Regions from separate parts of the Allofournierella massiliensis genome, predicted to be linked through region 2. Evidence: predicted binding sites of a transcription regulator. Region 2 holds the regulator's gene; the other holds the start of a gene.

Region 1 (7,633 bases), on a different contig from region 2:
AATTGTTTTTCATCGAGAAAATAGCAAAGCCAGCCGAGCCAGTCAACGGTCAAGATGAACGGCGCATTTCATGCGCCGCCGTTGACAGTCCCGCCCGTCTTTGCTAAAGGGTAATCAAGGCGGGAAAGCCCTAAAATGGCTTCACACCTATTTCAATAATTGGAGGAGATAAAAATGAGATCAGAAAAGGAAGTTTATGATATTGTTTTGAATTTTGCAAAAACAGACAAACGCATTCGCATGGTTACTTTGGAAGGATCTAGAACAAATACAAATATTCCGCCTGATGATTTTCAGGATTTTGATATTACTTTTTTTGTTACGGATATGGACAGCTTCACAAGTGATGATAAATGGCTAGATATATTTGGTGAAAGGTTGATTCTGCAAAAGCCGGAAGATATGGAATTATTTCCAGCTGTAGAAAAGGGATTTTCATATTTAATGCTGTTTACTGATGATGTTAAGATAGATTTAACTTTGCTGCCGCTGGAACTGATAGACGAGTATTTTACATGGGATAAACTGGTAAAGTTACTGTTGGATAAAGACAACCGTATCGTAAAGCCGCCAATACCAACGGATATAGACTACCACTTGCAGAAGCCTACTCAAAGAATGTTTGACGATTGCTGTAATGAATTTTGGAATACTACAACATATGTAGTAAAGGGCTTATGCCGCAAAGAAATTCTTTTTGCTATTGACCATATGAATGATATAGTACGAAAAGAATTGCTTCGCATGATTTCCTGGCTGATTGGTATCAAACAGGGATTTCATTTCAGTTTGGGAAAAAACTATAAATTTATGAAGCAATATGTCCCAGAGGAATTGTGGGAACGACTTATGTCTACTTATAATATGGATTCCTATCCCCATATGTGGGAATCCTTTGAACAATGTATGGCATTGTTCCGGGAGGTTTCGTCAGAAGTGGCATGCCAGTTGGATTACCAGTATCCACTATATGATGAAAAAATCAGTAATTATGTGATTCGGCAAAAGAAAAAATATGGCATTGAAGATGATAACAAATAAAATTTTTTCAATCGAAAAAATTTATTTTGATTATTCAATTTTGAAAAACTGAATACCTCAAAATCAGAAAGAGCGCGGCCAAGCACTTTGAGGGATTGGCCGCCTTGTCCACCCATCCAGCGGGGCGGCGGGCGGCGGTCAAGGCCGGGTGTAACCCCGTTCATTTCAGCCTTGACGGTTGCCCGCTGTCCTGCTACTTTTCCGGGAGTGTGGCCACAACTTCGGGACACTTTGTCCACAAGTCGGAGCGTAGGACGAGGGACGGGGGCTTTCATATACGCCCTGTCTGCTGATGAAACCAGACCTGCGCTTGCGGCTCCACGCCACGCAAGCACAGCCCTGTTTTCTTGCCGCTTCAAATCTTGCCGCTTCAAATGCCCTTGCCCTCCCCGGCGGCAACGGCATTTTCACGACAACGCCGACAGAGCGTATAACACACTACACTTTGCTTCGCAAAGTCGTGTGCCAAATGGGGGCGTTGCCCCCTTTGGAAACCCCCACAAGAAAAGGCGATATGCTACCCCTCCACGGGGCGCATACCGCCTTTTCTTGTTATCCAGCCCTCCGGCTGTATTGGTTGAGCAAAAGTCAGCGTGGGATTGGTGTGGTATCTTTATCTAAGTGAACCCCCGGTCTCCCATTTGGAGATGGTCTGGCGGGAAACGCCCAGCTTTTCGGCCACGTTCTCCTGGGAAAGGCCGCTCTTTTTGCGGGCGTGATACAAACCGCTTGCAAAGCTCATGGGAAAAAACCTCCTGTTTTCTGTTTTGGCTCTCTCAGTATACCGCCTAAAGGGCCAAAAGGCCACCAACCAAAGCCGACGGTTTCGCCCGGTTTTGTAACATCACTTGACCATGGCGAACTGACAGGCCTCCTCGGCCCAGTCCAGCAGCTCGGCGTCCACCTCATTGGCGGTCGTGAGCAGGATGTGGTGGGTCCAGCGGTTGGGGTAGGGCTCGGTGGCCACCGCCACCCGGGGGGACTCCTTATGGTAGGAAAGCCCCAGGCTCACCAGTAGATATTCCTCCGGCCAGCCCTTCACCTTTCGCCAGGGCAGCGACACCGCCGCGAACACATACCGGTTGCGCAGCGAAATCTGGGTGCGCCCACCTTGGCGGTGAAGGCAAGGCCCCGCTGCTCCAGCCCATGGCAGAGGGCCTGATAGATGGGCAGCATCTGGGGCATGGAGTCAAAAAACAGCAGCTCGTCGTCGGTCATGAACACACACCTGCCTTTTTGTTTTTTCTTATTATATTATAGCCCCGGCGGGCGGGGCAGGGCAACGGCGGTCAGCCCTGCAGGTCCTTCCGGGTGGCCAGCGCCCGGCGGCGGAAATACAGCTTGAAGAAGCCAAAGGCGCCTACGGCGGCCAGCGCCAGATTCAGCCAGCTGAGCTGTTGCAGATGGCTGTTGGCCAGATTGGCAAAGCCGGGCAGCACGTTAACCGTCATCACTACGCCGCAGAGGGCCATGACCCCGTCCAGATGGCGCAGCACGCCCTCCAGATCCGAGAAAATTTCGAAGGGCTGGCCGTCCGATTTCTTTTTTAAATAGATCCAGTTCAGGCAGCGACCCACCACCTGAATGCCGGTTTCCTCCAGAAAGGCCAGATAGTCCGGGTCGGCTTTTCGCAGCAGCTGCAGCTGGTACTGGTATTCGCCCGGCTCGCCCTGCTCGAATTCATACACGAAGAACCCGGCCCGGCACAGTTGCCAGCCCTGGCGGCTCATGTCGTTCAGCCAGTCGATTTCCTTTTCAAAATTCCAGACAAAAAATGTGCGGTGGATGATCTTTTTCATACCGGATTCCCTCCTGTGACCTGTTCGCCGTTTTTCACCAGCTCCTTCAGCCGGGCCAGCTCGTTTTCCACGGCGGCGCGGCCTGCGGCTGTGATGCGGTATTCCTTCTTCCGGCTGCCCGGGGCGCAGGGCAGCGCCTCAATCCAGCCCTTGTCCTGCAGGGTGTTCAGCGCGCCGTACAAAGTGCCCGCCGCCAGCCGCACCCGCCCGCCGGAAAATTCCTCGGCCTTCTGCATGATGCCGTAGCCGTGCAGCGGCTCGTACAGCGAAAGCAGAATATAATAAAAGGCTTCGGTCAGTGCGATGTGTTCGTTCATCTGCGGCCCTCCTTTTTTGTTTGCTCGGCAAGCGTTATATCGCCTTCCGATACAACTATATCAGGTACCGATATACTTGTCAAGCAGTCGGGGACCGGCGGCAGGGTAGGATAGGGGATGATTGCGACAAAAATCTATGGCAGAAAGGGCGGAAAGAATGAATTAGCGCTCTAAGAGGTAGAGTGCTAATAATTAACAAAATGTTCATAAATCCACCGATTTTATGTCACAAACCGGCGGTAGAATATAGTTGTCAAAAGGGAACGGGACCTGAAGGCAAGAGCCTTTGGAAGCGACCCGGACAATTCCGATTGACAAAGCGGCGCAGCCCCCGCGTACCATGCGCACCGCATTACAACAAAAATCTATGATAAATGGCGCGGAGCAAAGGAGCATTTTATGTTTGGTATGATTCCGTTTGGCCGTGAAGAAAACAGTCTGTTCAACTATCTGGATAACATGGAGCGCAGCCTCTTTACCGGTTTTGGCGATATGAGCCAGTTCCGCTGCGACATTCAGGACAAGGGCGATTCCTACCTGATGGAAGCGGAGCTGCCCGGCTTCAATAAGGAGGACATCTCCATCGACCTGAATGGCGACAGCCTGATGATCACCGCCCGCCACAACTCCGAGAGCGGCGAGAAGGACGACAAGGGCAACTATGTGCGCCGGGAACGCAAGTTCGGTTCCTTCAGCCGGAGCTTCGACGTGAGCGGCATCGACACCACCGCCATCAAGGCCGCCTACAACAACGGCATTCTGGAGCTGACCCTGCCCAAGAAGGGCGAAGTTACTCCCGCATCCCGCAGCATCCAGATCGAGGGCTAAGCGCAGAGCAGAGCCCCACGGCAAAAGCACAAAAGGCCCCGGCCAGCAAACCCGCTGGCCGGGGCCTTTTTGCGTATCCGGGCAGAATGACACATCCGGCGGGCGGAATTCCCGTCCGGTGTGCTGGAAAAAATCCTATCGCCCTGCTATGATAGAAACAGAAAAAGGAGGGCGATGGAATGAGTCTGGCAAAACGAATTGCAGCCTGCCGCAAGCAGGCGGGAATTTCGCATGGCGGCGGCAGTGGCAGGCGGCGTGTGCATCCGGCGGGAATACCGGCAGCTGTAACGGCGTTACAGCTGCCACACCGCCGGGCAGGTGCTGGACACCGCCGCCGCACCCGCGCCCAGCGCGTCGATCACGTCCTGCTTGTCCGCAATCAGGCCGCTGGCGATGAGCGGCGCGCCCAGCTCGTGGCTCAAACGGGCGATGAGCTTCGGCATCAGGCCGGGCAGAATCTCGATGAAGTCCGCCCACTGGCTGCCGCCGCTTTTGCGCAGGCTCTGCAGGGCCATGTTATCAAGCAGAAAGGTGCGGTACACCCCCGCAAGGCCCAGCGCCTTTGCCCGCCGCACCAGCGCCGCCTTGGTGCTGATCACCCCGTCCGCCCGGGTGGCCCCGGCCAGATATTCCACCGCCGCCTCCCGGGCGGAAAGGCCGTCCAGCAGATCCACGTCCACAAACACGGTTTTGCCCGCCTGCTTCAGCCGCTGCACGATGGCCGGGATGCTCACCACAGACCCATATAAAACGAACACCACCGGCTTGGGGTTTTGAAGGCAGCGGGCAAGGCCCTCCTCGTCCTTGATGGCGATGATGATGGGGTTTTCTTCCAGCAGTTCCTGCAGGCGGGCATCCATGGGGCATCCTCTTTTCCGGTTTGATGATACCTTATTATAGCACCCGAAAACCGGGGGCGGCAATGCCGGGGGGCGCTTTGTGCGCATGCCACAAAAACCCGGGGATAATTTTTGCGGGTCTGCCCATTGCGCCCCGGCGGCCCCGCCCTCTATAATAATAGTATGACCAATAAACGCGGCCGACGCGCCGCCAGAAAAATGCCCGGGGCTTTCGGCAGGCTCCGGCCTGTGCAAGAGTGAAGAGCAGCAGAACAGACGCCATGACGGTGTGTTTCTGCTGCCTTTTTTTGTTGGAATGAAGTGTATTGGGATTTGCCGCAGATTGAACAGCGAGGTGCATGATGACAAAGCAGAAAAAATGGTTCAAACGGATCGGGCTGGCGCTGCTGGCCCTTGTGCTGGTGCTGGCGGCGGCGCTGGCGGGCTATGTGGGCTGGCTGCAAAGCGGCTACTACCGCATTCCGGACGGGGAAACGCTGGAAGTCACCACCCCCCAGCTGGAGCCGCTGGCCCCCGGGCAGGAATACACCGCCCTCACCTATAACATCGGCTTTGGCGCCTACGGGCCGGATTACAGCTTCTTCATGGACACCGGCACCATGGCGGACGGCACCCCGGTGCAGGGCAAATGGGGCAAGGCCCGCAACCGGGAATCGGTGCTGGCCAACACCCGGGGCGCGCTGGAGACCATCGCCGCCCAGGATGCGGACTTTCTGCTTTTGCAGGAGGTGGATGTGAAGGCGGACCGGAGCCATCAGGTGGACCAGAGCGCCATGCTGAAAGACGGCCTGCCCGGCTACGGGGCGGTGTTCGCCTGCAACTTCCACACCCGGTATCTGCTCTACCCCTTCCACGACCCCCACGGCGCGGTGAACGCGGGGCTGCTTACCCTGAGCCGCTGCCGCATCGACGAGGCGGTGCGCCGCAGCTACCCGGTGGATGAGAGCTTCTTTGTAAAATTCACCGATCTGGATCGCTGCTTTGCCCAGCTGCGCATCCCGGTGGAGGGCGGCGGCGAGCTGGTGCTCATCAACAGCCACATGTCCGCCTACGACGAGGGCGGCACCGTGCGGGCCCGCCAGCTGGAAATGCTCTGTGACGTGATGCAAACGGAATACGAAAAGGGCAACTACGTCATCGTGGGCGGCGACTTCAACCACGCGCTGGGCGAGGGCATGGCCGAAGCCTTTGAAAGCGGCCAGCAGCTGCCGGGCTGGGTGGCCCAGCTCACCGACGCGGATCTGCCCGCGGGCTTTTCCATCCGGCGGGCGGAGAATGAGTACCAGACCCCCACCTGCCGCACCGCGGACATTCCCTGGGAGCCGGGGGTCAACTACACCACCGTGCTGGACGGGTTTATCGTTTCGGATAACGTGTCCGCCACGACGGAAAACATCGACACCAATTTTGCTTACAGCGACCACAACCCGGTGAAGCTCACCTTCCGGCTGGGTCAGGCTGCGGAATAAAAGGAGGAAACAGATATGGTAGATGTGGCAATCATCGGCTGCGGCGTGACCGGCGCGGCGGTGGCCTATCAGCTGGCCAAAAAGCAGGTCAGCGTTTTGATTCTGGAAGCGGAAAACGATGTGTCCATGGGCACCACCAAGGCCAACAGCGCCATTCTGCACGCGGGCTACGACCCGGAGCCCGGCACCAGCATGGCCCGGCTGAACGTGCGGGGCAGCGCGCTGGCGAAGGAAATCTGCGCCGCGCTGGATGTGCCCTACAAGCAGACCGGCAGCTTCGTGGTGGCCTTCGGCCCCGAGCAGGAGAAAACGCTGCGGCGGCTCTACGAAAACGGCACCGCCAACGGGGTGCCGGGGCTGGAAATTTTGAGCGGCGAAAAGGCCCGGGCACTGGAGCCGAACCTCTCGCCGGAGATCACCGCCGCCCTGCACGCACCCAGCGCCGCCATCGTGAGTCCATGGGAGTTCGCGCTGGCCATGGCGGAAAACGCGGTGCAAAACGGGGCTGACCTGCACTTGGAAACCCGGGTCACCGGCCTTACCCCCACCGAGGGCGGCTGGAAGATCCAGACTACAAAGGGCGACTTTGAAGCCCGCTTTGTGGTGAACGCCGCCGGTGTGGACGCGGGCAAAGTGCACGCGATGGCCGCGCCGGAGAATTTTGTCACCAAACCCTGCCGGGGCGAGTATTATCTGCTGGACAAATCCGCCGGCAATACCGTGGGCCGGGTGATCTTCCAGTGCCCCACCGCCGCGGGCAAGGGCGTGCTGGTGGCCCCCACGGTGCACGGCAATCTGATCGTCGGCCCCAACGCACAGGACATTCCCGATGCAGCCGACACCGCCACCACCGCCATGGGCCTTGCTCAGGTGGCGCAAAGCGCCCGCAAAAGCGTGCCCGGCGTGGATCTTTCCGCCTGCATCCGCAACTTTGCGGGCATCCGGGCCAACACCGACCGGCCGGATTTCGTCATCCAGTGGGCGGCCCCCGGTTTCCTCGATCTGGCGGGCATGAAGAGCCCCGGCCTTTCCGCCGCCGCAGCGGTGGGCGAGGAGGCCGCGGCCCTGCTCCAGCGGGCGGGCCTTGTGCTGAAGGAAAAGGAAAACTCGGTGACCACCCGCAAACGGATTCGTTTCAAAGAGCTGCCCGGCGAGGAAAAGGCGGCGCTCATCGCCCGGGAGCCTTCCTATGGCCGGGTGATCTGCCGGTGCGAGACGGTGACCGAGGGCGAGATCATCGCCGCCTGCCACACCTCCATCCCGCCCCGCAGCATTGACGGGGTGAAGCGCCGGGTGGGCGCGGGCATGGGCCGCTGTCA
Region 2 (7,633 bases):
AACACCGCCACCACCGATCTGGCGGCGCTCACCGCTCAGGTGGTGCTGCAGCTGGGCGCCGTGTATCTGGTGCTGCGGCTCATCGACGGCGCGGCCAACTATTACATGGCGGACATGGGCCATGTGATGGGCGTGTATGTGGAAACCGACATGCGCCGGGATGCCTTTGCCCATCTGCAGAAGCTGGGCCATACCTATTATTCCAACACCAAGGTGGGCCAGATCATGGGCCGCATCACCAACGACCTGTTCGATGTGACCGAGTTCGCCCACCACTGCCCCGAGGAATTCTTCATCGCGGCCATCAAGATCACCGCCTCCTTCGTGATTCTGTGCCAGTCCAGCGTGGCGTTGACCCTGATCCTCTTTGCCTGCGTGCCCCTGATGGGGGTGGTGTCCACCTTCATCAACCTGAAGGTGCGGGCGGCCTTCCGCCGCCAGCGGGTGCAGATCGGTGAGCTGAACGCCCGCATTGAGGACAGCCTGCTGGGCGAGCGGGTGGTGAAGGCCTTCGCCAACGAGGAAGTGGAGAAGGAAAAATTTGAGAAGGACAACGCCGCCTTTCAGGCCATCAAGAAGCAGAGCTACCGCTACATGGCCGCCTTCCAGACCAGCACCCGCCTGTTCGACGGTCTGATGTATCTGGTGGTGATCGTGGCCGGCGGCCTGTTTCTGGTATACGGCAAGATCGATCCGGGCGACATGGTGGCCTATATGCTGTATGTGACCACCCTCATCGCCACCATCCGCCGCATTGTGGAATTTGCCGAGCAGTTCCAGCGGGGCATGACCGGCATCGAGCGCTTCTGCGAGATCATGGACGCGGACGTGGAAATCTTCGATGAACCGGACGCCAGACCCCTGACGGTGACCGAGGGCGCCATCCGGCTGGAGGATGTGAGCTTTGAATACCCGGACGACCACAATCAGGTGCTGCGGAATGTGAACCTGTCCATCCGGCCAGGCGAAAAGGTGGCGCTGGTGGGCCCCTCCGGCGGCGGCAAGACCACCCTGTGCAACCTGATTCCCCGGTTCTACGATGTGACCAGCGGCCGCATCCTGATCGACGATCAGGACGTGCGCAGCGTGACCCTGAAGAGCCTGCGCGGGGCCATCGGCGTGGTGCAGCAGGATGTGTATCTGTTCAGCGGCACCGTGTACGAGAACATTGCCTACGGCAAGGTGGGCGCCAGCCGGGAAGAGGTGATCGCCGCCGCAAAGCTGGCGGGCGCCCATGAGTTCATCACCCAGCTGAAAAACGGCTACGATACCTATGTGGGCGAGCGGGGCGTGAAGCTGTCCGGCGGGCAGAAGCAGCGCATCTCCATTGCCCGGGTATTTTTGAAGAACCCGCCCATCCTGATTCTGGACGAGGCCACCAGCGCGCTGGACAACGAGAGCGAGGTGCTGGTGGGCAAGAGCCTGGAGAAGCTGGCCAGGGGCCGTACCACCCTGACCATCGCCCACCGGCTGACCACCATCCAGCATGCGGACCGCATTCTGGTGCTGGGGGCCGAGGGCATCGAGGAAGAGGGCACCCACGAACAGCTGCTGGCAAAGCAGGGCGTGTACTACCGGCTGTGGAACGGCATGGTAGGCGCGGAATAAATAACGTTTTGAGCAGAGCCCCCGGGCGGCAGTTCGCCGCCCGGGGGCTTTTTTCGCTTGCGGGTGCATAAACTGGAAATTCTGGCAGATACTACGAATTACAATACCAATCCAAAAAGGAGTCTGCCATGAAAGCAACAGGAATCGTGAGACGCATCGACGATCTTGGCCGGGTGGTGATCCCCAAGGAGATCCGCCGCACCCAGCGCATCCGGGAGGGCGACCCGCTGGAGATCTTCACCACCGGCGCCGGGGAGGTCATCTTTAAAAAGTATTCCCCCATGGGCGAGCTGGCGGGCTTTGCCGCCCAGTACGCCGAGGCCCTGCACAAAATACTGGGCCTGACCGCGCTGGTCTGCGACCGGGACAGCATCATCGCCGCCGCCGGCGCAGCAAAGCGGGAGTATCAGGAGCGGGGCGTGAGCATCCCGCTGGAGCGCATCATGGACCGGCGCAAGCCCTTCTGGCACAGCGGCAAGGCCGAGGAGTGCGTGTTCCCCTGCGAGGGGGCCGACCGGCACATTCTTGCCGCCTGCCCGCTGCTGGCCGGGGGCGATGTGGCCGGCGCGGTGCTGCTGCTCTCGGCTGACAAGAGCGCCCGCCCCGGCGAGCCGGAGCAGGCCGCATTGCAGATTGCGGCGGCCTTTCTGGCAAAGCAGGTGGAGGCCTGAAGCGCCAGTTTTTCGGCTCCCACGCCCCTGCGGGGCGGCGGGAGCCTTTGTTTTGCCCTGCCCAAGCAGGGGAATTATGGCAGATTGTGAACAAAGCATGAAACTTTTAAAATTTTTGCGCACCCCCTTGACAGCCGTATAAAATGGAGTAAAATAGACTTAGCACTCGGGAACATAGAGTGCTAAACAAAGAACAAAAAGAGGTGAGGACCTGTGCCGATGGATGATCGAAAGCAGCGCGTGCTGGAAGCGATTGTTGCCCTGTATACCCAGGGCGGCGAACCGGTAGGCTCGGGTCTTTTGAGCCAGTATCTGGACATGGCGGTCTCCAGCGCAACGCTGCGCAACGAGATGGCCGCCCTCACCAAGCTGGGCCTGCTGGAGCAGCCCCACACCAGCGCGGGCCGGGTGCCCAGCGCCAAGGGCTACCGGTATTATCTGGATCATCTGATGCAGCCCAAGGCGGGGCTGAGCGCCCGCCAGAAGGCCCAGATCGATCAGGTGTTCGCCCGGCTGGACTACGAGCCGGATAAGCTGGCGGAGGGCGCGGCCAAGGCGCTGGCGGAGCAGACCGGTTACACGGTGGCCGCCACCACCCCCCGGTCGGACGATCTGCGCATCGCCCATTTCGAGGTGGTGCAGGTGGGCCGGTATTCCGCCGCGGTGCTGGGCGTGACCAGTGCTGGCGGGGTACGCACCCGGGTGGCCCGGCTGGAAACCGGTTTTTCCCGGCAGGACGCCCAGCTGGTTGCCATGGCCCTGAACCGGGGGCTGGCCTTTGTGGCCCCGGCGGATCTGAGCGCCCAGCGGCTGGCGGCTGTGACCGCCAGCATGGGCGAAAAGGGCCCGGCGCTGTATCCGGTGGTGCAGGCCGCCGCGGCGCTGCTGTGTGAGGCCGCCAAGGCCCGCACCTATCTGGAGGGCCAGCAGTATCTGCTGCGCTGGCCCCAGCTGGAGGGCTGTTTGCCCGGTGTGCTGGAGCTGTTCGCCGATCAGGAAAAGGCGGGCCGGTTCATCACCCCGCCCACCGGCCGCACCTCGGTGCTGCTGGGGGAGGACATGGAAAACCCCATGCCCGGCCTCTGTGTGATGGGCAAGCGGTATCTGGCAGGCGGCGGGCTCACGGGAGCCATCGCGCTGCTGGGCCCGGTACGGATGCCCTTTGAACAGCTGATCCCCATTCTGGAATATTATGCCTTGAAGCTCGGCGAATGTATGGCCGGCAAGGCGCAGGAGGACAATACATGAGCGAAGAGATGAAAAACCCCGCGCAGCAGCCCGAAGAGCAGCCCGCGGAGGAAACCAAAGCCGCTGAAACCGGCACCCCGGAAGAAAACGCCGGGCAGGAGCCGAAAAAGCACGGCAAGGAAAAGAAAAAGGATCTGGCCGCCGAGCTGGAGGCCGCAAAGGCAGCAGCCGCTGCCGCCGAGGCCGCGCTGAGCGCCGCCAAGGATCAGCTGCTGCGCACCGCCGCCGAGTACGAAAACTTCCGCAAGCGGTCCGCCCGCGAGCAGGACGCCGCCTTCAACAACGGCGTGGGCTTCGCGGTGAGCCAGATTCTGGCCATTCTGGATACGCTGGACATGGCGGCCAACGCCCCCACCACCGACGAGAACTACAAAAAAGGCGTGATGATGACGCTGGACAAAGCGGCCGCTGCCTTCAAGGTGCTCAAGGTGGAGGAGATCCCCGCACTGGGCCTTCCCTTTGACCCGGAGGTGCACAGCGCCGTGATGCAGCAGCCCGCTGCCGAAGGGCAGGAGAGCGGCACCGTGGTGCAGGTGTTCCAGAAGGGCTATAAACTGGGCGACAAGGTCGTCCGCCATGCTACCGTTGTGGTGGCTGAATAAGCAGAAAAGCCAACCGGCTTTTTGATAAAAACAATCAACTTCATTCTGATACGATTCGAGAAGGAGAGGAATAGATTATGAGCAAGATTATTGGTATTGACCTGGGTACTACCAACAGCTGTGTATCCGTTATCGAGGGCGGCGAGCCCGTTGTGATCGCCAACGCCGAGGGTGCCCGCACCACCCCCAGTGTGGTGGGCTTCACCAAGACCGGCGAGCGTCTGGTCGGCCAGGTGGCCAAGCGCCAGGCCATCACCAACCCCGAGCGCACCGTGAGCTCCATCAAGCGTCACATGGGCACCGACTACAAGGTTTCCATCGACGGCAAGGACTACAACCCCCAGCAGATCAGCGCCATGATTCTGGCCAAGCTGAAGGCGGACGCCGAGGCCTACCTGGGCGAGACCGTTTCCGAGGCCGTGATCACCGTGCCCGCTTACTTTAACGACAGCCAGCGTCAGGCCACCAAGGACGCCGGCACCATCGCCGGCCTGAACGTGCGCCGTATCATCAACGAGCCCACCGCTGCGGCTCTGGCTTACGGCGCCGACAAGGACAACGACCAGAAGATCATGGTTTACGACCTGGGCGGCGGCACCTTCGATGTGTCCATCATCGAGATGGGCGACGGCGTGACCGAGGTTCTGGCCACCAACGGTGATACCCACCTGGGCGGCGACGACTTCGACCAGCGCATCATCGACTGGATGGCCGACGAGTTCCAGAAGGAGAACGGCATCGACCTGCGGGGCGACAAGATGGCTGCTCAGCGCCTGAAGGAAGCCGCCGAGAAGGCCAAGATCGAGCTGTCCGGCGTGCCCAGCACCGCCATCAACCTGCCCTTCATCACCGCCGACGCTACCGGCCCCAAGCATCTGGATATGACCCTGACCCGCGCCCAGTTCGACAAGATGACCGCCGATCTGGTGGAGCGCACCATGGTTCCCGTACGCAAGGCTCTGCAGGACGCCGGCCTGCGCCCCAGCGATCTGGGCAAGGTTCTGCTGGTGGGCGGTTCCACCCGTATCCCCGCCGTGCAGGAAGCCGTTAAGAAGGAGATGGGCTGCGAGCCCTTCAAGGGCATCAACCCCGACGAGTGCGTTGCCATCGGCGCTGCCATTCAGGGCGGCGTGCTGAACAAGGAGGTCGGCGGCATCCTGCTGCTGGACGTTACTCCTCTGAGCCTGGGCATCGAGACCCTGGGCGGCGTCTGCACCAAGATCATCGAGCGCAACACCACCATCCCCACCAAGAAGAGCCAGATCTTCTCCACCGCCGCCGACAACCAGCCCAGCGTTGAAGTCAACGTGCTGCAGGGCGAGCGTGAGATGGCTGCCGACAACAAGAGCCTGGGCATGTTCAAGCTGGACGGCATCCCCGCCGCTCCCCGTGGCGTGCCTCAGATCGAGGTTACCTTCGACATCGACGCCAACGGCATCGTGCATGTAAGCGCCAAGGATCTGGGCAGCGGCAAGGAGCAGAGCATCACCATCACCGCTTCCACCAACATGAGCAAGGACGACATCGACAAGGCCGTTCGTGAGGCCGAGCAGTTTGCCGCCGAGGACAAGAAGAAGCGCGAGGAGATCGACACCCGCAACGGCGCCGATCAGCTGGTGTTCCAGACCGAAAAGACCCTGAACGAGCTGGGCGACAAGGTGGACGCCTCCAAGAAGGCCGAAGTGGAAAGCAAGCTGGCTGAGCTGAAGGAAGCTCTGAAGGGCACCGACATCGAGGCCATCAAGGCAAAGCAGGAGGCTGTGCAGAAGGCCTTCTACGCCATCAGCGAGGAGCTGTACAAGAACGCGCAGGCTGCTCAGGGCGCACAGCCCGGTGCGGACGCGGGCGCTGCCAACGGCGGCAAGCCCGACGACGGCGTGGTTGACGCGGACTTCAAAGAGGTATAAAATAATACTCTCAGCCGCCCCGGCCCAGGCTGGGGCGGCAATTTCTGGTTGTGCGATTCAGGCAACACCACACCATTCACGGCGAACGCCTCATACGGCGTATCGCCCCGGTGATTTTACATGAGGGGCCCGCCCGGCGGGCTTTTAGGTGAGAAATTTATGGCAGACAAACGCGATTATTACGAGGTCCTTGGCGTTGCGAAGAACGCCAGCGACGATGAATTGAAAAAAGCGTACCGCAAGCAGGCCAAAAAGTATCACCCGGACCTGAACCCGGGCGACAAGGAGGCCGAGGCCAGGTTCAAGGAAGTGAACGAGGCCTACGAGGTTCTGGGCGACAAGGAAAAGCGCGCCCGGTACGACCAGTTCGGCTTTGCGGGCGTGGATCCCAGCTACGGCGCAGGCGCCGGCGGCGCGGGCGGCTTTGGTGGCGGCTTCGGCGGCTTTGGCGGCGGCTTCGGCGGCGTGGATCTGGGCGACATCTTCGGTGATATCTTCGGCGGCGGCTTTGGCGGCGGCTTCGGCGGCGCCCGGGCCAACCCCAACGCCCCCCGCAAGGGCGCGGATGTGCGGGTGAGCCTGGTGCTCAGCTTCATGGAGGCCGTGCACGGCTGCACCAAGACCATCACCATCAACAAGCAGGATACCTGCCCCGAATGCGGCGGCAGCGGCGCGGCCAAGGGCACCAGCCCCGAGACCTGCCCGGACTGCCACGGCACCGGCTATGTGAACCGGAACATCCGCATGGGCGGTATGGTCATGCAGCAGCGCCAGCCCTGCTCCCGCTGCGGCGGCAAGGGCAAGATCGTGAGCACCCCCTGCGGCCACTGCCACGGCACCGGCAAGGTGGGCGCGAAAAAGACGCTGGAGGTCAAGATCCCGGCCGGCATCAACGACGACCAGAGCATCGCGCTGCGCGGCCAGGGCGACGCCGGTGTGAACGGCGGCCCCGCCGGTGACGTGATCGTGATCGTGACCGTGCGGCCCGACCCCATGTTCGAGCGGGACGGCTACGACGTATGGGTCAACGTGCCCATCACCTTCAGTCAGGCGGTGCTGGGCGCCTCCGTGGTGGTTCCCACCGTGGACGGCAAGGTGGAATACACCGTGCCCGAAGGCACCCAGAGCGGCACCACCTTCCGGCTGCGCGGCAAGGGCATCCAGTATCTGGGCGGCCGCGGCCGTGGCGACCAGTATGTGAAGGTGAACGTGGAGATTCCCAAAAAGCTGAACAAGGCCCAGCGCGAGGCGCTGAAAGCCTTTGAGGAGACCCTCAGGGACGAAAACTACGAGCAGCGCAAGGGCTTCTTCAAGAACCTGAAGGATCTGTTCGACAAGAACAAGTAAACAAATGCAAAGCACCCGTTCCGGAAATGCTCCGGAACGGGTGCTTTTTTGTTGGGAAAAGGGGATTTTATCCGTTTTGTTGCTCTTTGGAACGAGCGTTCGTTCTTTGGCTTCTGTATGCGGGCAGGCTGTCAATTTATACTATCTTTAGAACAAAATTCCGTTCTGAAGGAGGGGGCAAAGCGTGGACGCAAAGGCAGTGGGCCAGCGGATCCGGGCCGCGAGAGAACGAAAGCATCTGACGCAGGAA

What was found. The regulator HrcA, encoded in region 2, represses chaperone genes, less so after heat shock. The targets are predictions, from matches to a motif close to TGTTAGCACTCNNNNNNNNNGAGTGCTAACA.
Region 1: the regulator HrcA is predicted to act here: its motif matches at 3,318-3,348, upstream of ACESYO_RS14430 (Hsp20/alpha crystallin family protein).

What each region holds. Positions count from the first base shown of each region.
Region 1 covers NZ_CAXSWZ010000035.1:6,510-14,142, reverse strand. The annotation lists gene ACESYO_RS14470 (hypothetical protein) at 1-1, shown strand, start outside; gene ACESYO_RS14465 (aminoglycoside 6-adenylyltransferase AadE) at 175-1,041, shown strand; gene ACESYO_RS14460 (hypothetical protein) at 990-1,415, opposite strand; partial or broken gene ACESYO_RS14455 (helix-turn-helix transcriptional regulator) at 1,673-1,783, opposite strand; gene ACESYO_RS14450 (DUF5655 domain-containing protein) at 1,886-2,104, opposite strand; gene ACESYO_RS14445 (hypothetical protein) at 2,080-2,259, opposite strand; gene ACESYO_RS14440 (DUF2812 domain-containing protein) at 2,331-2,840, opposite strand; gene ACESYO_RS14435 (PadR family transcriptional regulator) at 2,837-3,157, opposite strand; gene ACESYO_RS14430 (Hsp20/alpha crystallin family protein) at 3,566-3,985, shown strand; gene ACESYO_RS14425 (glycerol-3-phosphate responsive antiterminator) at 4,279-4,845, opposite strand; gene ACESYO_RS14420 (endonuclease/exonuclease/phosphatase family protein) at 5,187-6,314, shown strand; gene ACESYO_RS14415 (NAD(P)/FAD-dependent oxidoreductase) at 6,330-7,633, shown strand, end outside.
Region 2 covers NZ_CAXSWZ010000006.1:278-7,910, forward strand. The annotation lists gene ACESYO_RS04520 (ABC transporter ATP-binding protein) at 1-1,608, shown strand, start outside; gene ACESYO_RS04525 (stage V sporulation T C-terminal domain-containing protein) at 1,737-2,279, shown strand; gene hrcA (heat-inducible transcriptional repressor HrcA) at 2,499-3,527, shown strand; gene ACESYO_RS04535 (nucleotide exchange factor GrpE) at 3,524-4,129, shown strand; gene dnaK (molecular chaperone DnaK) at 4,207-6,036, shown strand; gene dnaJ (molecular chaperone DnaJ) at 6,196-7,383, shown strand; gene ACESYO_RS04550 (helix-turn-helix domain-containing protein) at 7,568-7,633, shown strand, end outside.